Regions from separate parts of the Streptomyces sp. 12E genome, predicted to be linked through region 2. Evidence: riboswitches for the same ligand, from Rfam matches in the RefSeq annotation. Region 2 holds a riboswitch; each other region holds the start of a gene.
The links. A riboswitch is a leader RNA that binds a small molecule or an ion and turns the genes downstream of it on or off. The one in region 2 is predicted to bind cobalamin.

Region 1: linked by a shared signal. The riboswitch ahead of ACZ8ZB_RS28160 (GHMP family kinase ATP-binding protein) and the one ahead of ACZ8ZB_RS07970 (cobalamin biosynthesis protein) in region 2 are both predicted to bind cobalamin.
Region 3: linked by a shared signal. The riboswitch ahead of ACZ8ZB_RS28135 (ABC transporter substrate-binding protein) and the one ahead of ACZ8ZB_RS07970 (cobalamin biosynthesis protein) in region 2 are both predicted to bind cobalamin.
Region 4: linked by a shared signal. The riboswitch ahead of ACZ8ZB_RS22745 (ribonucleoside-diphosphate reductase subunit alpha) and the one ahead of ACZ8ZB_RS07970 (cobalamin biosynthesis protein) in region 2 are both predicted to bind cobalamin.

What each region holds. Positions count from the first base shown of each region.
Region 1 covers NZ_JBVNCJ010000001.1:6,133,180-6,138,891, forward strand. Annotated here, with positions in the region: gene ACZ8ZB_RS28150 (ATP-grasp domain-containing protein) at 1-598, opposite strand, end outside; gene ACZ8ZB_RS28155 (cysteine synthase family protein) at 595-1,617, opposite strand; gene ACZ8ZB_RS28160 (GHMP family kinase ATP-binding protein) at 1,614-2,522, opposite strand; cobalamin riboswitch at 2,717-2,947, opposite strand; gene ACZ8ZB_RS28165 (ferric reductase-like transmembrane domain-containing protein) at 3,154-4,134, shown strand; gene ACZ8ZB_RS28170 (hypothetical protein) at 4,382-4,552, shown strand; gene ACZ8ZB_RS28175 (DUF7336 domain-containing protein) at 4,664-4,945, shown strand; gene ACZ8ZB_RS28180 (hypothetical protein) at 5,035-5,301, opposite strand.
Region 2 covers NZ_JBVNCJ010000001.1:1,684,103-1,689,814, reverse strand. Annotated here, with positions in the region: gene cobN (cobaltochelatase subunit CobN) at 1-60, opposite strand, end outside; gene ACZ8ZB_RS07975 (cobyric acid synthase) at 57-1,568, opposite strand; gene ACZ8ZB_RS07970 (cobalamin biosynthesis protein) at 1,565-2,506, opposite strand; cobalamin riboswitch at 2,628-2,765, opposite strand; gene ACZ8ZB_RS07965 (hypothetical protein) at 2,920-3,141, opposite strand; gene ACZ8ZB_RS07960 (inorganic phosphate transporter) at 3,182-4,435, opposite strand; gene ACZ8ZB_RS07955 (class II aldolase/adducin family protein) at 4,598-5,308, shown strand; gene ACZ8ZB_RS07950 (alpha/beta hydrolase) at 5,455-5,712, shown strand, end outside.
Region 3 covers NZ_JBVNCJ010000001.1:6,126,814-6,132,525, forward strand. Annotated here, with positions in the region: gene ACZ8ZB_RS28120 (roadblock/LC7 domain-containing protein) at 1-221, opposite strand, end outside; gene ACZ8ZB_RS28125 (ABC transporter ATP-binding protein) at 565-1,350, opposite strand; gene ACZ8ZB_RS28130 (FecCD family ABC transporter permease) at 1,347-2,462, opposite strand; gene ACZ8ZB_RS28135 (ABC transporter substrate-binding protein) at 2,459-3,484, opposite strand; cobalamin riboswitch at 3,513-3,690, opposite strand; gene ACZ8ZB_RS28140 (class I SAM-dependent methyltransferase) at 3,744-4,493, opposite strand; gene ACZ8ZB_RS28145 (MFS transporter) at 4,462-5,712, opposite strand, start outside.
Region 4 covers NZ_JBVNCJ010000001.1:4,877,412-4,883,123, forward strand. Annotated here, with positions in the region: gene ACZ8ZB_RS22740 (ribonucleotide-diphosphate reductase subunit beta) at 1-772, opposite strand, end outside; gene ACZ8ZB_RS22745 (ribonucleoside-diphosphate reductase subunit alpha) at 772-3,132, opposite strand; cobalamin riboswitch at 3,256-3,432, opposite strand; gene ACZ8ZB_RS22750 (GNAT family N-acetyltransferase) at 3,445-3,951, opposite strand; gene mctP (monocarboxylate uptake permease MctP) at 4,025-5,653, opposite strand; gene ACZ8ZB_RS22760 (DUF3311 domain-containing protein) at 5,650-5,712, opposite strand, start outside.

The DNA of each region.
Region 1 (5,712 bases), 4.4 Mb from region 2:
CGGCGCTGTACACCGGGCCGCTGAAATAGGGCTCGGCGAACAACCGTCCTTTCAGGTCCCGACCGGACGCCTCCGCCAGCGCCGCGTCGAGTTCGCCCTCGTCCCGGACCAGCCACACGTTCTGGCTTCCGGTGCCCGCCGTGTCCTTGAGCACGAGCGGCAGTCCCGCCTCCTTGAGCAGCAGTCCGCGTGCCTCGCGGTCCGGCTCGGCGTTCTCGACGGCCCTTCCGCGGGTGAGACCCGCGTCGTGCAGTCTGTTGCGTACGGCGGCCTTGTCCCGGGTCAGTCGCAGGACGGCTGGATCGAGACCGGGCAGGCCGAGGCGTTCGGTGAGGGCGGCGCCGGTGAGAGTCCAGGTGTCGGTGGAACTGATCAGGCCGCGCAGCCCCGGGGTGCGCCGGAGCAGATCGGCGGTTCGTTCCACGTCGAAGGTGTCGGTCACGACGACGTCGAGGGCGCCGGCGGGCAGCCGGTCCAGTTCGTAGGCGTAGTAGGCGGGGGCCCGGGTGAGGAGCAGCAGGCGCTCGCCGAGCCGGTCGGCGGCGCGGACCAGACGGCCGAGGCCGAAGGTCAGTGACTCCAGGCAGGCCACGGTCATGCCGCCTGCTCCTTCCAGCGGGCCGGACGGGGAGTGCGTTGCCACGTCATCCTCGACCAGGGCATGGCCATCTCCTCCGGAGTGCGGACCTCGAGGGGTTTCAGCGCGGCCGGGTCCAGGGCCTCGGCGTGCCGGGCGAACACGCGCTCCACGTAACGGTGTCCGGTGTCGGCCCCTACCACCAGGTGCAGTCGGTCGGGGTGACGGCGGGCCTCGTACGTCGCCGTCAGGTAGCCGGCGCCGGTGGACAGCCCGGCGAACACCGCGTGTTCGCGCAGCAGGGCGACCGCGCCGGACATGGCGTGGGTGAAGTCCAGCCAGTGCACGGTGTCGTAGAGGTGGTGGCGGACGTTGTCGAAGACGATCGACGAGCCGATGCCGGCGATGATCGCCTCGGGATCGTGATGGTCCTGGCTGCCGAAGGTGACGCTGCCGAAGGGCTGGACGCCGACCAGGCGCACCGAGGGGTCCGCAACGCGCAGGTGTTCCACGATGCCGCCGGTCGAAGCTCCGGAACCCACCCCGCCGACGACGGTCAGCGGTACGGCCGGGAACTCCGCCGCGATCCGGTCGGCGACCTCTCGGTAGCCGAGGTAGTGGACGTCGTCGTGGTACTGGCGCATCCAGTGGTGGCCAGGGCGCTCGGCGAGTATCTCGCGCACCCGCCGCACCCTCAGTTCCTGGTCGAGCTTGAGGTTCCGCGACGGTCTGACCTGTTCCACCGTGGCGCCGAGGATCTCCAGTTGAGCGAGGGTGGTGGCGTCGACGGTGGTGGACGCGACGATGTGGCACCGCATGCCGTACCGGTGGCAGGCCAGGGCGAGGGCGTAGGCGTAGATGCCGCTGGAGCTGTCGATCAGGGTCTGTCCCGGACGGACCGTGCCCCGCTCCAGCAGACGACGGACGGCGGCCAGAGCCGAGTAGATCTTCATCGACTCGAACCGCAGCAGGACCAGGCCGTCGGTGAGCCGGACGAGGTCCGGGACTTTGAGGGCGTCGGCGATGTGGGGGTGGATCACCCGTAGCCTCCTTGGGCGAAGGTGCACTGGTGGCCGAGCGAGTGGAAGAACGCGGAGAGTTCGGACTTGACCTCGGCCCGTGGGCGTGAGGCGAAGAGATAGCCGGCCAGGCAGCCGGTGTGGGCGACGAAGACGCCGTCGGCGCCGAACCGCTCACGATGGGCCTGCAGGCTGCCGAAGGTCGCCTTGGGCAGCACCTCCTGGGACAACGCGGCGCTGGTCGTCGCGGCGCGGGCGACGGCGCCCGGGTCGCCCGAGTCGAAGCCCTTCAGCAGATCGGTCAGGCACCGCTGGTACTCCTCGCCGCGGCGCCGGTAGTGGTCCAGCAGCAGGGGAGTGACGGCGGCGGTGTCCACCGTGCCGGGTTCCGTGACGAAGGCGGCGTGGAAGCCGATGTCCGGGCCCAGTCGCCGTACCACCCGGTGCCGGCCGCTGAGGTACAGGGCGAACTCGTCGAGGAAGACGCTGTCGGCGCGCTCGATGCCCGCCAGGACGCCGAGGACCACGTCCGTGTCGTACGGCAGGGAGAAGACGCGGAACAGGCAGCGCAGCGTCGCCACGATGTCCGCCGTGGAACTGGCCATCCCCACGCCCACCGGCAGTTCGGAGTGGGTGTGCCAGTCGCCCGGTGGCAGGGTGAGGCCGTAGTGGTCGAGGAAGAGCCGAACCGCTGTCGCCGACTTCTCACCCAGTGCCGGCGGACGCGGCGAGCCGACCGTCGTCCTCGGTGTGAAGTACACCCAGGAGTGACGGTCCACGGGAAAGGACACCACCGCGATCTCAGGATCGGTGCCCGCTCGCAACGGGCCCTGGTACAGCTCGCCCAGAGTGCCGTGGCAGACACCGGACACCGTGCCGCCGGACACGCCCGGTTCCTGGAGGACACCCGCGACGGGTCCGGGCATGGTCGGCCCCGGTCCGTCGGACGACACGCCGACCCGGGGTCGGTACGGCCGACGCGAACAGGCTGGGTCCCGCACAGCATCCTCCTCCGTACCGGGCCTTGCACACCGACAGGGAAGGAAGCGCGGCCACACGCACGACGTAGGACCGCCCATACCGCCGACCCAGTCCACGAGGTCACGCGCACAGCCCGCGCGGGACACGGGCGCAGTGGCAGGTCTTCGGACTCGCGGGCACGTCCGCCGAAAGGGCGTACACCTACCGGCCGTCTCTTCCCCGGCCCTGACGCGGGCCCAGTGACATCGACGGCTTTCGTTCCCACTCACCGCTGCGGGACAGCCCCGGATTCGCACCGGGTTCCCTCTTGCGTCGCGCCACCGGGCGTCCGGGCGGACGGGAGGCGCGAACCGACTGCGTGTACCAGCGTAGAGGCGCTCGTATCCCTGCGACAGTGGGGCTTCGGCGGTTGTCTTGAATGTGGAGGGGAGGCAGAAACCAGGTGTGCCCCGTGCAGTTCTCGTGGTGGCTCTGGCCGGATAACGCCTCTGGGGATCGCTGCCTCCTCAGCCAGACTTGTCGTCTCACACCACATGCGCACCGTTGCTGCGGTGGCCCGCGCCCGGGAGGCCCCTGATGACGTCAGACGTGAGGCCGGACGAGGACGGGGCGGTGACCCCGCCCGGACGGCGACGGCCTCCCGGCGACCGCGTCGCGCTCCGCGGCGACCTGCGGTCCGCGCTGCCCGACGCCACCACGGCGGTGGTGGTCACGGCGCTGGTCTTCGCGCTCTTGTGGGCGCGCATGGAGTCGGGTGCTTCGGACACCGTCGCGGTCATGCCGTTCATGGACGATCCCGGCACCTACTGGATGTACCTGCTCAGCCAGGCGTTCGGCTGGTCGGGGCTGCTGTGGGCCTGGGGCACGGTCATGCTCGGTCTGCTGCTGTCGGGGCCGCGCCCCGCCCGGCTGCCGGTCTCCCGGCAGGTGCTGGAGCGCTGGCACCGCACCACGAGCCTGACGACCATGGCGCTGATGTTCGCGCACGCGCTGATGTTCGCGGCGGAACTCGTGCGCTACGAGACGAAGGTGGACTGGGCCGAGCGGCTGTGGGTGGCCTTCGCCGACAGCTTCGTTCCCGGCTGGTACGACTCCGGAACCGGAAGGGTCGCCATCCCGATCGGCCAGGGCGCCCTGTACCTGGCGATTCCGCTGGGGCTGCTGTTCTACGTCCGGCACCGCATCGGAGCGAACACCTGGCGGCGGCTGCACCGGTTCGTGATCGTCGTCTACGTGCTGAGCGTGTGGCACACCCTGCTGTACGGAACCAACGTCTGGTACGGACAGTGGCCGCGCACCGTGCTGTGGCTGCTGCAACTGCCGGTCGCGGTACTGCTGTTGACGCGCCTGCTGAGACCGGCCCGGCGGGCCGAACGGCTGGGCTCCCCCGGCGGGGGAGCGGCCCGGCCGGGATGGTGGGTGCGGGCGGCGGGGCGGGTCGCCGTCGCAGCCGTCGTCGTCGGGATCGTCGTCGTGGTGGTGTCCGGCCGCGACGGCGGACGGGACCGTCCGGCCCATCCGCCCGCGACGGCCCCCCACGCCCAGGAGACGGACTGACGGCCGGCACCGGGCGGGCTGGCGGGACGGACGGCACGTCCGCGCGCTCAGGTCCCGGTACGGGTGTTTGCCTGCCTGGACGTCTGCGACCAGGCAGGCGTCGTCGTCCGGGAGTTCACGGCAACGAGGTGGAGCCGGGCGTCGAACGCGGGACCGGCCGCACCGCCGTGCGCGGTGAGCCGGCAGGGGTCCCGGCGGCATCGGCCCGGCCACGTCCGCTGGAGTGGTGTACCGGCGGCCACCCGGTATGACAGAGTCCGGCTACTCCCGCATCCGCAAGATCTCCGGCACCGCGGTCGCCGTCGTCGGCTCCGAGGACCTGACCCTTCAGGGCAGTGTGACAGGAACGCTCGCGTTCCCCGACACCGACGACGGAAGGCCGGCGGATCCCTCGACCGGGCGACGGACCGGGTCATGAAGGGGGGCGGCCACCGGCCGCCCCACAAGAAGGGCCCCGGCTCCGTCCACCACAAGGTGCGCAAGTACCTGTCGCGCAACTGAGCCCAGCAAGGAAGGTCGGAAGATCACCGTGGCCGATCCGCAGATGGTCCACCTGCTCTGGCACGTACACCACCACGCGCCGGAAGGAACGGAAGCCGAGCACTTCAAGGCTCCCGACGACTTCTGGGCCGATGAGGAGGCAGGGGACGACGTGAAACTGCTCGGCACCTACTCGAGCCGAGACGCCGCACGGGCCCGGATCCGACGAGCCCGCCGGCTCCCGGGCTTCAGCGACGAACCGGACTGCTTCTACGTGGAGGAGTTCGCCATGGACAAGGACGAGTGGACCGAGGGGTACGTGGACGGGTGACGCTACCGGGCCGGTGGCATGCGCCGGATGTCGCGCATGCCACCGGCCCGTTTCCCCATGGGGCACATCAAAGGGCGTGACGAGGCGGGTCAGAAGAGGTCGAGCCGGGCGGACTCGGTCGCTCCCAGCATGCGGCACTCCCCTGTTTCCCCGTCGACGCTGACGTAGCCCGTGCCGACGGCCATGTCCCGCAGTTCCCCGGTACGGAGGTGAGCGATTGATTGGCAGTCGAAGTAGAAGGTGCTTCCCACCCGGGCGCGCTCTCCCTCGACAAGCGCGAAGGCCATGCCCTCGTGGCTGACCTTCTCGTCCAGGAACTTCTTGGCCAGTCTGGTCGCCTCTTCCATGTCCAGCATCAGTCTGTCCTCAGGAGGGGAAGTTTCGCCATGGTGAGAGATCGGCATGCCCCGGTCGACCATCCGGGAACACCACGTCCCCCTTGGTGTTCACCGCGTTGAAGACACGGGCTCGCCGCCCCTTCCGGCCCCTCACGATACCTCGGGCGCCATCTCCCCCTTCTTGATCTCGTTGACGATGCCCGAGACGGTGGACGCTTTGAATTGCCGTCCGCCGTACAACGCTTCGACGGGTGCTGTGGAGACCCTCCCTGAGGCCTCCGGGCGCCGAGGAGGGGGCCCTCGGCCAGCAGACGGTCGACTGCCACCGCACAGGCGCGGCAGTTCGTCTCACCGCGTTGGGGGTTCACCAGTGCTCTCAGCTGCTCCGTGACCGGGGTCCTGTAGAGGATGCCTCCGTATCCCCTGGTC
Region 2 (5,712 bases):
GGAGGCACGGGCCGCCAACAGGTCCGTGTCGGCGGTCGACAACAACAACACAGTGCTCATGCGGGCGCTCCCGGTGGAATGAAGGGCAGTCCTTGTGGCGCGCCGGACTCGATGAGCCGCCACAGCGCGTCCGTGTCCGCGTGCTGTTCGATCAGGTCGCCGAGCCGGTCGAGCTGCTCCTCGCGCAGCGCGGCGAACGAGGTGTCGGGGGCCGGTACGAAGCGGCGGCCCGCGGCGGCGGCCACCTCGCGCAGGAAGGCCCGCCGGAAACCGTCCGACTCCAGCGAGCCGTGCCAGTGCGTTCCCCAGGTCTGCCCGACCCGGCAGCCGTCCAGGAAGGCTTCGCCTCCGAGGACTTCGGCGACCCCGTGATGGATCTCGTACCCCTCGACGGGTTCCCCGAGGGCCCGGCCGGCGGGCCGGGTGAGCGTCTTCTCGCGGGCGAACCGCACCCGCACGGGCAGGACGCCGAGCCCGTCGACGTGCCCCGCGCGGCTCTCGACCTCGTCCTCGATGTGTTCGCCGAGGATCTGGAAGCCCCCGCAGATCCCCAGCACGGGCCGTCCCTCGGCCGCCCGCCGCCTCAGCGCGTCCGCCAGCCCGCGCTCCCGCAGCCACCGCAGCGCCCGCACGGTCCCGCGGGTGCCCGGTACGACCACGAGGTCGGCGTCGGCGAGCTCCTCGGGCCGGTCCACGAACCGCACCACGACACCCGGTTCGGCGGCGAGCGCGTCCACGTCCGTGAAGTTGGACATCAGCGGCACCGCGCACACGGCGACCCGCAGCACGTCCTCACCGACCGGCGCGGCCACCGCGGACTCCCGCACGGCGCCGCGCAGCGACACCCTCAGTCCGTCCTCCTCGTCGATGCCGAGCCCGTGCCGGAACGGCAGCACGCCGTACGTCCGCCGCCCGGTCAGACCGTGCAGCATGTCGAGACCGGGTTCCAGGAGCGACACATCACCCCGGAACTTGTTCACCAGGAACCCGGCGACCAGCTCCTGGTCCTCGGGGGAGAGCAGTGCGACGGTGCCGAAGAAGGAGGCGAAGACGCCGCCCCGGTCGATGTCGCCGACCACGAGGACCGGCAGCCCGGCGTTCCGGGCGATCCCCATGTTCACGATGTCGGTGCGCCGCAGATTGATCTCGGCCGGGCTGCCGGCCCCCTCACAGATCACCGCGTCATACGTGCCCCGCAACCGCTCCAGACAGTCCAGCACCGTGCCGAGGAGCCGTTGCTGCCGCCCGCCGTGGTAGCCGCGCGCGCTCATCTCGCCGACCGGCCTGCCCAGCAGCACCACCTGGCTGGACCGCTCGCCGCCCGGCTTGAGCAGCACCGGGTTCATCAGCGCGGTCGGCTCGATCCGGCAGGCCTGGGCCTGCATGGCCTGTGCCCGCCCGATCTCGGCGCCCTCCCGCGTCACGAACGAGTTCAGCGACATGTTCTGCGCCTTGAACGGCGCGACCTTCACGCCGCGTCGCACCAGCCACCGGCAGATCCCGGCGGTCACCACGCTCTTGCCGGCGTCCGAGGTGGTCCCGGCGACCAGCAGCCCTCCACCGCTCATGACGCACGTCCCTTCATGACGCTCCGTACGGCGACGCCGGCCCCGAGCGCGAGCCAGCCGACCCGTCGTGAGAGCCGTACCGCCCGGTCGATGTCGGACACGGCCACGGCACGCCCGCCGCCGCCCAGGACGGGCCGGTGTTCGACCCGCCCGCCGTAGGAGAGGGTCCCGCCGAGCCGTACGCCGAGCGCGCCCGCGAAGGACGCCTCGACGGGCCCGGCGTTGGGGCTCGGGTGCTTCGCCGCGTCCGCGCGCCACGCCCGCACGGCCCCGCGCGGATCCGGCCCCGCGAGCGCGGCGAGCACGGCGGTCAGCCGCGCCCCCGGCCACCCGGCGACGTCGTCGAGGCGGGCGGAGGCCCAGCCGTAGCGGCGGTAACGGGGGGACTTGTGGCCGACCATCGCGTCCAGCGTGTTGACGGCCCGGAACCCGAGCAGTCCCGGCACCCCGGCGACGGCGCCCCACACCAGCGCGCCCACCACGGCGTCGGAGGTGTTCTCGGCGACGGACTCGACCACCGCGCGGGCGATCCCGTCGGCGTCCAGGGCCTGCGGGTCCCGGCCGCACAGGTGCGGCAGCCGTGCCCGGGCCGCCTCGACGTCCCCGGCCTCCAGCGCCCGTCCGATGGTGCGGGCCTCCCGGGCCAGCGAGGTCCCGCCGACGACGGCCCAGGTGGCGACACCGGTCAGGGCGACGGAGGCGGCGGGGGAGGAGCGCACGAGGCGTGCGGCCAGGCTCCCCAGCGCGACGGCCCCGCCGACGCACACGGCGGTGTGCACCGCGCCCCGGCCCCGGTCGTCCCGCCACAGCACCCGTTCCACGGCAGCCGCGGCCCGCCCGAAAGCGGCGACCGGATGTCCCCGGCGGGGATCGCCGAGCAGCAGGTCGCCGAGGAGGCCGGCGGCGGCGCCGTACGCGAACACGCGATCGGCACCCATGGGTCAGCCGGTGACGGAACCGGAGGGAGCGGCCCCGAAGCGGGGCGGGGTGTCGCTGATCGACCTCGGCAGGCAGCCGCGCATGGCGTTATGTCCTCACTCAGGGTGTCCGCGCCCTGGTTCGACGAGACCGGCGGTGAGAGTTCCTGGCTCCCGGGGTGTTCACCCCGGTGACAGTGGCGGGACCGCGCCGGAATCGCACCGGCTTCCTCTCCTGCCGCCGTAGTGGCTGAGGCAGTCCACCACGGTCCCGGAAGAGCCGTCAACTTGCCGTTGACCTGCGAGGCTGAAGTGTGCTGAGGCCCACAGAGGGGCTCCGGCGGGTGAACCCCGGGCGGGGACGCGTACACGCGGGCGGGCGGTGCGGGAGCCGGGGCTCCCGCACCGCCCGCCCGGACGGGTGCGGCCTGTGATCAGGCCATGATCAGGTAGATGCCGTATCCCACCGCCGCCGCGCACGCCGCGAAGCAGGCGTAGGCGCCGCTGACCGCCAGGGCCGCGGACCGGCCCTGGGCGGCGGACCGCTCGCGGCGGGACAGGCCGTTGATGCCGAGGGTGAACAGGCCCACCAGGGCCACGGTGACCACGAGGCTGACGCCGAAGACGGAGCCGAGGGCCGCCCAGTCGATCTTCACGGTGCTCTTCTTCCTTCGTACCGGATCTGCCGGGCCGCGGTCAGACGGTGGTCGTGGCCGACGGGGCCGCCGGATCGGCGGGCGCCGGCGCCGGGATGGTGGCCGAGAGGTCGTCGGGCACGGTGCCCGCCGGGGGCGGGGTCACCGCGGCCATCGCCTGCGTCACCACGCCGGACGGCTCCGCCTCCGGTGCCTCGTGGTCGTTGACGTTGGTGTGGTCGACGACCTCGCGCCGGGAGATCTTCCAGATCGCCGCGCTGGAGGCGACCAGGAAGACGGCCACGAGGGCGGTGCCCCAGCTGCCGAAGCCGCAGATCCACTCGGCGAGCGCCGCGACCAGGGCCGCCGCGGGCAGCGTCAGGCCCCAGGCGACGAACATCCGGGTGGCCGTCGACCAGCGGACGACACCGCCCTTGCGGCCCAGGCCCGCGCCCATCACGGAACCGGAAACGGAATGCGTGGTGGAGAGGGAGAAGCCGAGGTGCGAGGAGGCCAGGATGACCGTCGCGGCGCTGGTCTGGGCGGCGAAGCCCTGCTGCGGCTGGAGGTCGGTCAGGCCCTTGCCCATGGTGCGGATGATGCGCCAGCCGCCGAGGTAGGTGCCGAGCGCGATGGCGATGCCCGCGGAGAGGATGACCCACAGCGGCGGGTCGGAGTCGGGGGCGACGGCGCCGCCGGCGACCAGGGCGAGGGTGATGATGCCCATCGTCTTCTGGGCGTCGTTGGTGCCGTGGGCCAGGGAGACCAGGCCCGCGGAGGCGATCTGCCCGGCGCGGTAGCCCTTCTCGGAGGCCTTGCTGTCGGCCCCCCGTCCCAGGCGGTAGGTCAGCCGGGTCGCGAACATCGCGGCGAGTCCGGCCACCAGCGGGGCGGCGATCGCGGGGATCAGGACCTTGGTGACCAGCACGTCGCCGTGCACCGCGCCGAGGCCGGCGGAGGCGACGGTGGCGCCGATCAGACCGCCCATGAGGGCGTGCGAGGAGCTGGACGGCAGACCGACCAGCCAGGTCAGGAGGTTCCAGAGGATCGCGCCGACCAAGGCGGCGAAGATGACCTCGGGACGGATGCCGGACTCGTCGACGAGTCCTTTGGAGATCGTGTTGGCGACCTCCACCGAGAGAAAAGCACCGACGAGGTTCAGGACGGCGGACATGGCCACCGCAGCCTTGGGCCTCATCGCACCGGTCGAAATGGTCGTTGCCATCGCGTTCGCGGTGTCGTGGAAACCGTTCGTGAAATCGAACGCGAGTGCGGTTACCACCACAATCGCGAGGATCAGCGAGAAGCTTTCCATTTACCCAGGCAATCGTTCGAGGTCATTGGCTGGTCGAATGTAGGTAACCAGGGTGAACGGAAGATGAACTGGAACGGGCATCGTGGTGACCGTAAGAGGGGGTGGGCGCTCCGCCGGATGGCGGTGCCGCGGTGACGGGGGGCCGCCTGGCAGGATCACGGCATGGCTGAACGGCGAGGGGACGTGCGGGAGGCGGGGGACGCCCGGGACATGAGCGAGGAGGAGGCGCGCGCCTGGACGGAACTCGTCGGGACCGCGCGCCGGACCGTCGCCGACGGACTCGTCGTCGGCACCTCCGGCAACGTCTCGGTGCGGATCGGCGGGACCGTCCTGGTCACGCCGTCGGGGGTGCCGTACGACCGGCTGACGCCGGACGACGTGACGGGCGTCGACCTCGCCGGCCGGCAGGTCCTCGGCTCGCTCGTCCCCACCAGCGAGCTGCCCGTGCATCTCGCGGTGTACCGCACGACCGGCGCGCGCGCCGTCGTGCACACGCACGCCGTGCACGCGACGGCGGTCTCCACGCTCGTCGACGAGCTGCCGCTGATCCACTACATGGCGGCGGCACTCGGCGGGCCCGTCCGGGTCGCCCGCTACGCGACGTACGGCACGGACGAACTGGCCGAGAACATGCTCCGCGCCCTCGACGGCCGCACCGGTTGCCTCCTGCGGAACCACGGCACCGTCGCCCACGGCGCGACCCTCGCCCAGGCCTACGACCGCACGGCCCAGCTGGAATGGATGTGCCGCCTCTGGCTGACCGCCTCCTCCGTCCCGGGCCTGTCCCCGCACCTGCTGACCCCGGCGCAGGTGGCGGAGGCGGGGGAGCGGCTGCGGGGGTACGGGCAGCGGTCCGGCCCGTCCGGCGCCTGAGGGCGCGGCCCGCAGGGCCGAAGGGGTCCGGGGGCACGGCCCCCAGGGGCGGGAAGGGGCGGCGGGGCGGGACGACCCGCCCCGAACCCTCCGCCGGTGACCGCCCCCACTGGCCGGGTACACGTTCCGACATGACACTGGAGAACGTGCGCACTGTCAGAGCGACGGCCGCTGCCGTCACCGCCGTGATAGGCGCCGGCGCCGCCGCGGTGGCCGTCGGCCGGTACGCCAGCGACGCCGCGCTCAGGACGTCCCCGGGCGGCCCCCTGCCCACCGACCCCGGACTCACCGTCCACTCCACCGCCGCCGGCCAGGTGGCCCTCACCAGGGATCTCGCCACACTGCGGCCCGGACGCCACGGTCTCACCGGTGACGGCTTCCACGCGGTCGTCGGCCCCGTCCTG
Region 3 (5,712 bases), 4.4 Mb from region 2:
AGGATGTCCTCGATCTGGCTGGTCAGCCCCAGCAGTTCCATGGTGCGCACCTTGGCCCGGATGACGTCCGTGTTGCCGGCGGCCGCGACGGTCAGGTCCAGGTCCTTGCCCCCGCCCAGCGTCCCCAGGGCCATGCCGCTGGAGTAGTCGACGAGGGCCGCTCCGAGGGCCCCTTCGACGACGGTCATGACTTCCTTCAACGACACTTCCACAGTTGCCATGGACGTCTCCCTCTTCGGTCTTCTCGTGGGTTGCGTCGGCCTGCACGGGGCGGCGCCTCCCGCCCTGGCCGGTGGTGGCACCGTAGGCAGGCGGCACCGGCCCGGGAGGACGTGTTTTCCGGTATGACCATCCGACGATCGAAGGTGTGCGTCATGAACTGCCCTGTGATCGTGAGCGGTTCGCAAAGCTTCGCTCCCGCGGCATCGCGATCTCTCCCGGACGGCCGGCCCGACGACCACCGGGCGGGAGCCACCCGGAGGCCGGGGTCCCCGACCGCCTTTTCCGGGCCCGCGCCCGCTCATGCCCAGGCGGCGCGGGCGGGCAGGGGCACGGGCGGGCCCTTCAGCCGCGTGGTTCCCCGGGGAGGAACGTCACCTGCGGGGCGCCCGTGCGCGGATGGGTGGCGACTTCCGCCGCCACTCCGTAGACCTCGGCCAGAAGCTGCGGGGTGAGGATCTCGGCGGGCGGGCCGGAGGCGGTGACTTCGCCGTCGTGCAGGACGTAGAGGCGGTCGCAGTAGTAGGCGGCCAGGTTGAGGTCGTGCAGGGCGAGCAGCACGGTGGCGGGCAGGCGGCGCAGGGCGGCGAGCACGGACAGCTGGTGGCGGATGTCGAGGTGGTTGGTGGGTTCGTCGAGGACGAGGAGGGTGGGCTGCTGGGCGAGGGCGCGCGCGATGAGGACGCGCTGGCGCTCGCCGCCGGAGAGCCGGTCGAAGGGGCGGTCGGCCAGGTGGACGGCGTCGGCCGCCAGGAGCGCGGAGTCGATGATCTCGGCGTCCTCGGCGGTGTCGCCGGCGAGGAGCCGTTTGTGCGGGGTGCGGCCCATGGCGACGACCTCGCGGACGGCGAGGTCGAAGTCGGCCGCCGAGTCCTGGACCACCGCCGCCACGGTGCGGGCCAGTCGCCGCACCGGCAGCGCCCAGGCGTCGTCCCCGTCGACGCGTACCCGGCCGGTGTCGGGGCGCAGGACGCGGTAGACGGTGCGCAGGAGGCTGGACTTGCCGCTGCCGTTGGGGCCGACGAGCCCGATGGTCTCGCCCGGGCGGGCGGTCAGGGAGACGTCGTGCACCAGGCGGCGGGCTCCGGCGGTGAGCGTGACGCCGTCGACGCTCAGTTCGGTCGCGGTCATGCCGCTCCTCGGTCGGTGCCGCGCCGGGCGTCCCGGCGCATCAGCCATAGGAAGAACGGCCCGCCGCACAGGGCCGTGAGCACGCCGACGGGTATCTCCGTCGGCGCGGCGACCGTCCGTGCGGCGATGTCGGCCCAGACGAGGAAGACCGCTCCGCCGAGTGCCGCCGTCGGCAGGACCCGGCGGTGGTCGCCGCCGACGAACAGGCGCACGATGTGGGGCGTCATCAGGCCGACGAAGCCGATCGGTCCGGCCGCCGCGACCAGCACGCCCGTGACGAGGGAGAGCAGCACGAACAGCCGGGCGCGGAACCGGGCCACGTCCAGCCCCATCGTGGTGGCCGCCTCCTCGCCGGCCAGCAGCAGGTTGAGGTTGCGGGCCTGCGCCATGAGGACGCCGACACCGAGCAGCAGGACCGTGCTCGGCAGCCACAGGGTGCCCCAGCCGACCCCGCCGAGGCCGCCGAGGGTCCAGGCGAGGACCGCGCGGGCCTCGTTGCCCCGGCCGGTGGTGAGCAGCAGCAGGTCGAGGACCGCGGTGAGCACCGCCGCGACCGCCACCCCGGACAGCACCAGCCGCGCCGAGGTGATGCGTCCGCCGGTGCGGGCGGTGGCGTACACGAGCAGGAGCGCGCCCAGGGCGCCCAGGAAGGCGGCCGCCGGCAGGGAGGCCGGCCCGAAGAGGGCGACCCCGAACACGATCACGGAGACCGCGCCGAGCGACGCCCCCGAGGAGACGCCGAGCAGGTACGGCTCGGCGAGCGGGTTGCGCACCAGGGCCTGCAGCGCGGTGCCGATCACCGCCAGGCCGGCGCCGGTGACCGCACCGAGCAGCACCCGCGGCGCCCGTACGTCCACCACGATGGTCTCCCGGGCCCGCGACCAGTCCGGATCCTGCCAGTCGGCGCCCAGCGCGTGCGTCACGATGCCCCACACCTGGCCGGGCGGCACCTGGACGGAGCCGATCGCGAGGCCCGCCGTGGCGGAGACGACGAGCAGGGCGGTGAGGACGAGCAGCGTGACGGCCGACCTCGTACGGCCCGCTCCCGGCTCGTCGGCCTTCCGCCGTGGAACCGCCCGCTCGGTGGAGGAGTCGGTGGCGGCCCGGGTCACCGGAAGCTCTCGGGGTGCAGTCCGCGGGCCAGGTCCTCGACCGCGTAGGCCGAGCGGATGCCGACCAGGGTGGCGGTCAGCGGCAGGACGACGAACCGCTTGTTCCTGACGGCGGGCACGTCGGCGAGCGCGGGCTGGGAGAGCAGGAACTTCTTCTTCTCCTCCACGCTTCCGGCGCCGGCGTAGTCGTAGACGGCGATGACCTCGGGCCTGCGCTCGACGACCTGCTCCCAGGAGACGTCGCCGAAGACGTCGTCGAGGTCGGCGAAGACGTTCTCGCCGCCGGCCAGCCGGATCAGCTCGGTGCCCAGGCTCTTGCCGCCCGCGGTGAAGGCGCTCTTGTCACCGCTGTCGTAGACGAAGACGGACACCCCGGGCTCGCCCCCGACCTTGCCGGCGGCCTTGCCGACGCGGCCCTCGAGGTCGGCGACCAGCTCGTCGGCCCGGTCCGGGACACCGAAGATCCTGCCGATGGTGCGGATCTCGTCGTAGGTGTCCTTCATCGTCACCCGCTTCTCGCCGCAGTACTCGCGGTTGAGGTAGGTGTCGATGCCTGCGTCGGCGAACGCCTTGCGGGAGCGGCCCTCGTTCTCGGCGAAGGCGCTGCCGTAGCCTCCGTAGACGAGGTCCGGCTCGGCGTCCAGGACCTTCTCGAAGGACGGCTCCCTCTCCGCCAGCTCGGGGATCGCCTCGTAGTCCTTCTTCAGCTCGGGCAGGACGGCGGAGTCGGGGAAGGCCGTGCCGACCATGCGGTCCTTCAGACCGAGCGCGAGCATGAGCTCCGCCGGGTGCTGGTGGATGGTGACCACCCGCGCCGGCGGCTCGTCGTACGTCGTCCTCACGCCGCAGTTGTCGACGGTGACCGGGAAGCCCTCGGGCACGGCCGCGGTGGCCTTCGCGTCCCCGCCGCTCCCGTCGGACGAACCGCAGCCGGTGGTCAGCAGCACTGACGAAAGAGCCACGGCAGCGGCCGTGGCACGAAGGAACCCGTGCGTGCGGGCAGGGGTGAACAGCTGGGACACGTGAAGCCTCCTGGAGTCCGCGCTCCTCGGATCGGGCCCGCGACGGACCAGTGTCCTGACTCCCGGATCGACGTTCCCTCCGCCTTCCCGCGCGGTGCGCAGTGGCGTGTCGGAGGGGCGCTCCCCGGTCACAGTGGCGGGACCGTGCCGGATTCACACCGGCTTCCTGTCTCCCGTCGCGGCGATGACCAGGTGATCCTACGTTTGCTCGAGCCGATGGCCAAAGGGCGCGCGGACCCGGCCGCACGCCCCGCCTTCCTCACGCTTCGCGGACCGCCCGAAGGACGAGCCGCTCGGCACTCTCGTCGTAGGGGCGCCCGTCGAACCCGCCGAAGACCTCCACGTGGCCGAACCCCGCCTCCTCGACCATCCGCCGCAGCTCCACCGCGCTGTACACGAACCACGTCAAGGTGGCCCGCGTCACCCGCTCACCCCGGACCAGCACCCACTCGCTGCGCAGCCGCGCCCACTCGTCCAGCACGGTGTCGGTCTGCACCATCAGGTCGTCGCCCCGCCGCACCACCTTGGGCGGGGTGACCCTGCGGGCCAGGAGCTCCTTCCCGGCGAGGTCCAGGACGAGCGTGCCGCCGGGAGCCAGGCAGGTGTGCATGGTGCGCAGCACGCGCGCGTTGTCCGCGGGATCCTCGAAGTACCCGAAGGAGGTGAACATGTTGAGGACGACGTCGAAGCCGCCCGGTGCCTCGTACTCGCGGGCGTCGGCCCGTACGTAGGTCACCTCGGCACCGGCGTCGGCCGTCCGCTTGTGTGCCCGGTCCAGCATGGCCGGGCTCAGGTCCACTCCGGTCACGCGGTGACCGCGGCGGGCGAGCGGCACGGTGAACACCCCCGGCCCGCAGCACAGGTCCAGCACGCGCGACCCCTGCGGGAAGGCCAGCAGGGGAGAGGTGTCCAGCAATTCCTCGGCCTGCTCGTGGCGCTGCTCGGAGAAGAGGAAGTCGTGGAACTCGGTCCAGAAGTCATCGTCCTGGAATCCGCCCGTCCGTGTCATCGCGCGTCAGTGCTCCTTCATGGTCGCCGTCGGGGACAGGGCGCTGCGCCGTGTGACGGCGCAGCGTGAGCAGCAGAGGGGGAAGCAGCAGACACTGGGCGGCTGCCAGCAGCCAGAACCAGCCGGTGTGCCCGGCCCGTTCGCCGAGGCCGTACAACTGCCCGCCCAGCACGCCGCTCGCGCAGGCGCCCAGGCCCGCGGCCAGCCGCTGCTGGCCGAAGACCACGGCGTCGGAGCGGGGGCTGCGGCGCAGCGCCTCCAGGTCGTTCTTGAGGAACAGCACGATGTCGCCCAGCGTGATCAGCGCCCCGCCCGCCAGCAGTGCCGTCCGGGTACCGGCCGCCAGCACGGCCAGGCCCGCCGCCAGCCCCGTGAAGCCGACCGCGAGGGCGAGGGCGTACGGCATGCGCCGGATCAGGCCGGACGCGAGTGGCTGTACGACGATGACCAGCGTGAAGCAGAGCAGCAGCACCACGCTGTAGAACGCGCTGGAGGCGCGCTCGACGGCGTACACCGCCAGGAAGTGCTGGAAGTGGAAGTAGAGGTAGAAGGCGAGCGCGTTGGCGGCGAACGGCAGGAGTGCCACGCCGGCCAGGAGCCCCGAGGGGGCAGTGTCCTCCGGCCCGGCGGGGTGCTCCGTGGTTGTCCCTGGCAGTCGTGCGTGTCCCGCCGTGATCGCGAGGAACAGCGTCGTCACGGCCGCGAACAGCCAGCCGGGTGACGAGAGGACGAACGGCCCGGCGATCAGCGGGCCCACGGCCATGCCCGCGTTGAGTGCCGCGTTGCCCGCCGACAGGAACGCCGGGCGGCGCTCGTCGTCGACGCCGTGCACCAGGTACGCCTTGTTCGCGGGCAGGTAGAGCGCGGCACCGCAGCACGTCAGGACCAGCGCCCAGACCGCGAGGGTCGGCCAGCGCAGGGCCAGCAGGAGTCCGGCGAAACCGACGGTGCGCACGACGAGTGCCCACAGCATCGTGCGGCGCAGTCCGATCCGGTCCGCGAGGGCTCCGCCGACGATGCCGCCGGAGAACTGCACGAGCGATGCCACGGCCAGGACGACGCCGACCGTGCCGAGCCCCATCCCGAGCCGTTCGTGCAGGAACACCGACATGAACGGCAGGACCATGAAGCTGCCGAGCGGAATGAGGAACGAGCTGAGCAGGAGGAACCGCAGCGGGCCGGTGAGCGGAAACAGCGAGGCCCGCAGACCAGGTCCCCG
Region 4 (5,712 bases), 3.2 Mb from region 2:
CGAACTGCAGCTCCGCCTCGACCGCCTCGCGCAGCATGTCGGTGACCTGCTGACCGAGCTGCTCGTCGAACAGCTCCGGCTCCTCCTTGCGCACGGTGTCGACCACGTCGAAGGCGAAGGACATGTGCATCGTCTCGTCGCGGAACACCCAGTTGGTGCCGGTCGCCAGACCGTGCAGCAGGCCCCGGCCGCGGAACCAGTAGACGTAGGCGAACGCCCCGTAGAAGAACAGGCCCTCGATGCACGCGGCGAAGCAGATCAGGTTCAGCAGGAAGCGGCGGCGGTCCGCCTGCGTCTCCAGCCGGTCGATCTTCTCCACCGAGTCCATCCACCGGAAGCAGAACTCGGCCTTCTCCCGGATGGACGGGATGTTCTCCACGGCCGCGAAGGCCGCCGCCCGGTCGTCCGGGTCGGGCAGGTACGTGTCCAGCAGGGTCAGGTAGAACTGGACGTGCACCGCCTCCTCGAACAACTGCCGCGACAGGTACAGCCGCGCCTCCGGGGAGTTGATGTGCTTGTACAGGGTCAGCACCAGGTTGTTCGCCACGATCGAGTCGCCGGTCGCGAAGAACGCGACCAGCCGGCCGATCAGGTGCTGCTCCTCGGGGCTGAGCTTCGCCAGGTCGGCCACGTCCGAGTGGAGGTCCACCTCCTCCACGTGCCAGGTGTTCTTGATGGCGTCCCGGTAGCGCTCGTAGAAGTCGGGGTAGCGCATGGGGCGCAGGGTCAGCTCGAAGCCCGGGTCGAGCAGGTTCTTGGTTTCGCTGGTCATCACTGGCAGGCCTCGCAGGACTCGGGGTTTTCCAGGGAGCAGGCGACGGCATCGGGGTCGGCCGCCTGCCGGACGGGGACGGTGGTCCGGGCCGCCGCGCGGGCGATCCGGGTCGCCGGGCGGGAGCGCAGGTAGTACGTGGTCTTCAGGCCCTGTCTCCAGGCGTACGCGTACATCGAGGAGAGCTTGCCGATGGTCGGCGTCTCCAGGAACAGGTTCAGCGACTGGGCCTGGTCGAGGTACGGAGTGCGGGCGGCGGCCATGTCGATCAGACCGCGCTGCGGGATCTCCCAGGCGGTGCGGTACAGCCGCCGCACGTCCTCGGGGATCCACGCGAGGCCCTGCACGGAGCCGTTGGCTTCGCGCAGTGCCTCACGGGTGCGGGCGTCCCACACGCCGAGCCGCTTCAGGTCGTCCACCAGGTACGAGTTGACCTGGAGGAACTCGCCGGACAGCGTCTCGCGCTTGAACAGGTTGGACACCTGCGGCTCGATGCACTCGTACACGCCCGCGATCGACGCGATGGTGGCGGTGGGCGCGACCGCGAGGAGCAGCGAGTTGCGCATCCCGACGGAGGCGATCCGCGTGCGCAGCGCCGCCCAGCGCTCCGGCCAGGTGAGCTCGACGTCGTAGTGGTCGGGGTGCAGCACGCCCCGGGCGGTACGGGTCCTCTCCCAGGCCGGGAACGGGCCGCAGCGCTCGGCGAGGTCGGCGGAGGTCTCGTACGCGGCGAGCATGATCCGCTCGGCGATCCTCGTGGACAGGGCCTTCGCCTCCGGGGAGTCGAAGGGCAGCCGCAGCTTGAAGAAGACGTCCTGCAGGCCCATGACGCCGAGACCGACGGGGCGCCACTTGGCGTTGGAACGGCCCGCCTGCTCGGTCGGGTAGAAGTTGATGTCGACGACCCGGTCGAGGAACGTCACGGCCGTGCGCACCGTCTCGTCGAGGCGCTCCCAGTCGACGTCCCCGTCCGCCACGAAGGCGCCGAGGTTGACCGACCCCAGGTTGCAGACCGCCGTCTCCCCGTCGTCGGTGACCTCCAGGATCTCGGTGCACAGGTTCGAGGAGTGGATGACGTGACCCGGCTCGGCCGTCTGGTTCGCCGTGCGGTTGGCGGCGTCCTTGAAGGTCATCCAGCCGTTGCCGGTCTGCGCGAGGGTGCGCATCATGCGGCCGTACAGCTCGCGGGCCGGGAGGGTCTTCTTCGCCAGGCCCGCCGCCTCGGCGGCCCGGTACGCAGCGTCGAACTCCTCGCCCCACAGGTCGACCAGTCCGGGCACGTCCGCCGGGGAGAACAGCGACCACCGCCCGTCGGCGTCCACCCGGCGCATGAACTCGTCCGGCACCCAGTGCGCGAGGTTCAGGTTGTGCGTGCGGCGGGCGTCCTCGCCGGTGTTGTCGCGCAGCTCCAGGAACTCCTCGATGTCGGAGTGCCAGGTCTCCAGGTAGACCGCCGCCGCCCCCTTGCGCCGCCCGCCCTGGTTCACGGCGGCGACCGAGGCGTCGAGCGTCTTCAGGAACGGGACGATGCCGTTGGAGTGCCCGTTGGTGCCGCGGATCAGCGAACCCCGGGCGCGGACGCGGGAGTAGGACAGGCCGATGCCGCCGGCGTGCTTGGAGAGGCGGGCGACCTGGTGGTAGCGGTCGTAGATCGAGTCCAGCTCGTCCTTGGGGGAGTCGAGGAGGTAGCAGGACGACATCTGCGGGTGCCGCGTGCCGGAGTTGAACAACGTGGGGGAGGAGGGCAGGTAGTCCAGACGACTCATCAGCCCGTAGAGCGCGGTGACCTCGTCCAGGGAGCGCGCGCTGTCGTCCTCGGCGAGTCCGGCGGCGACCCGCAGCAGGAAGTGCTGGGGCGTCTCGACGACCTTGCGGGTGACCGGGTGCCGCAGCAGGTAGCGGCTGTGCAGGGTGCGCAGGCCGAAGTAACCGAAGCGGTCGTCGGCCCCGGGGTCGATCAGCGCGTCCAGGCGGACGGCGTGCAGCCGGACGAACCCGGCGGTCCGGTCGGCGATCAGGCCCTCGCGGTGCCCGGTCGCGACCGACTCGGTGAACGAGGTGACGCCCTGTGAGGCGGCCTCGGCGCGGATGGAGACGGTGAGCAGCCGGGCGGCGAGCCGGGAGTAGGCCGGGTCCTCGGAGATGAGCCCGGCCGCCGCCTCGGTGGCCAGCTCCCGCAGCTCCGCCGCGTCGGCGGAGGCGGACCGGCCGCGCAGCGCGGCGGCGGCGACCCGGCCGGGGTCGGCGTCCGGCAGGTCGGCGGTCAGCTCGGTCAGGGTCCGCAGCAGCGCGGCACCGGGGCCGCCGCTCTCCTCGGTCACGTCGGTCGCTGAGGCCGGATCGGCTGGCGCGATGGTCACGTGGGGCTCTCCCTCGCTCGGCACGGGGCCTCGAGGAGGGCAGGGGGCAGCACACGAGCGCACACGGCGTCGCGTCCACCGGCCCATTCCGCGAGGCCCGGACGTCCAGGCACCCGGACCGGACGGCCGGGCGCACTGTCGGCAGGTCCTCGGACTGACGCCCGTGCGCGCACCTCGGCGAGGGCGGGCATGGGTACACCGTTGCGGGACAGTTCCGGATTCACACCGGATTCCCCTGCGACGACAGCGAGCATGAGCATACATCTTGTGTCAGGCGCCGCCGACAACCCCATATGTTGTGTCGCGGAGGTGTCAGAGCGTCAACTCGTAAGCGAGGAGGGTGATGTCGTCCAGCTCCGGCAGGGGGTTCCAGTCGCGCTCCGGGGAGCGGGTGAAACCGAGCCGCTCGTAGACGCGGTGGGCGGCACGCATGGTGCGCTGGGTCGACAGCACGACCCGTCCGCACCCCTCGACGGCCCGCGCCCGGTCCACACAGGCGCGCACCAGGGCCTCCCCGGCGCCCCGCCCCCGCCCCGCACGGGCGACCGCGAGCATCCGGATCTCCGCCTCGCCCGGCCGCGCCATGTCGGCCATCGGGCCGGGACCCGGCACGAAGGTCACTCCGCCCAGCACCGTCCCGTTCGCCACGGCGACCAGCACCTCGGCGGCGGCCGCCCGCTTCCCCACGTCCCGCAGCTCCCCGAGGTAGGGGTCGCTCCCCCCGAAGTCCAGCAGTCCGTCCAGCAGATAGGCCTGGGCGGTGATCTCACCGAGCTCTTCGTGCTCGCCGGGTTCCACCGGCCGGATGACGATGTCCATGAGCGGAGTGTGCCGGACGGGTACGACGACGGGCCGCCGGTTTTCCCGGCGGCCCGTCGTCGTACCCGTCGCGTCAGTGGGCGCTGCCCGCCGTGGCCGGCGGAAGCTCCGCCTGGACGCCGGGGTCGCCCGCGTCCGCCGTGTAGTCCTCCGGCTTGGTCCGGTCGACGCCCTCGGGCGCCTTGAGGGCCCGCATGACGAAGGTCAGCACGACCGTGACCAGGACGTTGAGCACGAACGCGGTGAGGCCGATGTAACCGATCTCGCCGATGCCCGGGATCTCCTTCGACGACCCGCCGAAGTGCTTCTGCGTCGGCGAGGCCACCCCGTACGCGGCGACCGTGCCGTAGACCATGCCGACCGCCCAGCCGCCGATCAGCGCCCAGCGGTGGAACCAGCGGGTGAACAGACCGCCCACCAGCGCCGGGAAGGTCTGCAGGATCCAGATGCCGCCCAGCAGCTGGAAGTTGATGGCGACCGTCTTGTCCATGGTCAGGACGAAGGCCAGCGCGCCCACCTTCACCAGCAGGGACACGGTCTTGGAGACCTGGGTCTCCTGCTTCGGTGTCGCGTCCGGCTTGATGAAGTCCTTGTAGATGTTGCGGGTGAAGAGGTTCGCCGCCGCGATCGACATGATCGCCGCCGGCACCAGCGCGCCGATGCCGATCGCCGCGAAGGCCACGCCCGCGAACCAGTCGGGGAACATGTTCTCGAACAGCTGCGGGATCGCCAGCTGGCCGTTGCTGACGTTGACCCCGGCCGCGATCGCCATGAAGCCGAGCAGCGCCAGCAGGCCCAGCATCAGGGAGTACAGCGGCAGGATCGTGGTGTTGCGGCGGATCACCTCACGGCTGCGCGAGGACAGCGTCGCGGTGATCGAGTGCGGGTACATGAACAGCGCGAGCGCCGAGCCGAGCGCCAGCGTGGCGTACGTCCACTGGCCCGCCTCGCCCGGTACCAGCGCCCCGCGCGGGGCGCCCGTGGCCGGGTTGGTCTGGCTGTACGCCTCGCTCGCGGAGGCGAAGATCTCGTCGAAGCCGCCCAGCTTGATCGGGATGTAGATGATCGCCACCGCGATCACGAGGTAGATCAGCGTGTCCTTGACGAACGCGATCAGCGCGGGCGCCCGCAGACCCGAGGAGTACGTGTACGCCGCCAGCACACCGAAGGCGATCAGCAGCGGCAGGTCCTTGACGAACCAGTTGGTGTCCTCGCCGCCGCCGACGCCCATCACGTCCAGCACGGCCTGGATGCCGACCAGTTGGAGCGCGATGTACGGCATCGTGGCCAGGATGCCGGTGACCGCGACGGCCAGCGACAGCCCCTTGGAGTCGAACCGGCCGCACACGAAGTCGGACGTCGTCACATAGCCGTGCCGGTGCGACACCGACCACAGCCGGGGCAGGAAGGTGAAGATCAGCGGGTACACCAGGATCGTGTACGGCACCGCGAAGAAGCCGGCCGCGCCCGCCGCGTAGATCGCCGCTGGCACGGCCACGAAGGTGTACGCGGTGTACAGGTCGCCGCCGAGCAGGAACCAGGTGACCCAGGTCCCGAAGGACCGCCCGCCCAGTCCCCACTCGTCGAGGCTGTGCTCGTTCTCGGCCTTGCGCCAGCGTGCGGCCATGAATCCCATGGCCGTGACCAGCACGAAGAAGAAGATGAAGACGGCGAGTGCCACGCCGTTCACGCCGTCGTTCACTTCGACGCACCGCCCTTCGAGGCCGAGCGGGCGCGCTGGTCACGCTGCCAGAGCTTGTA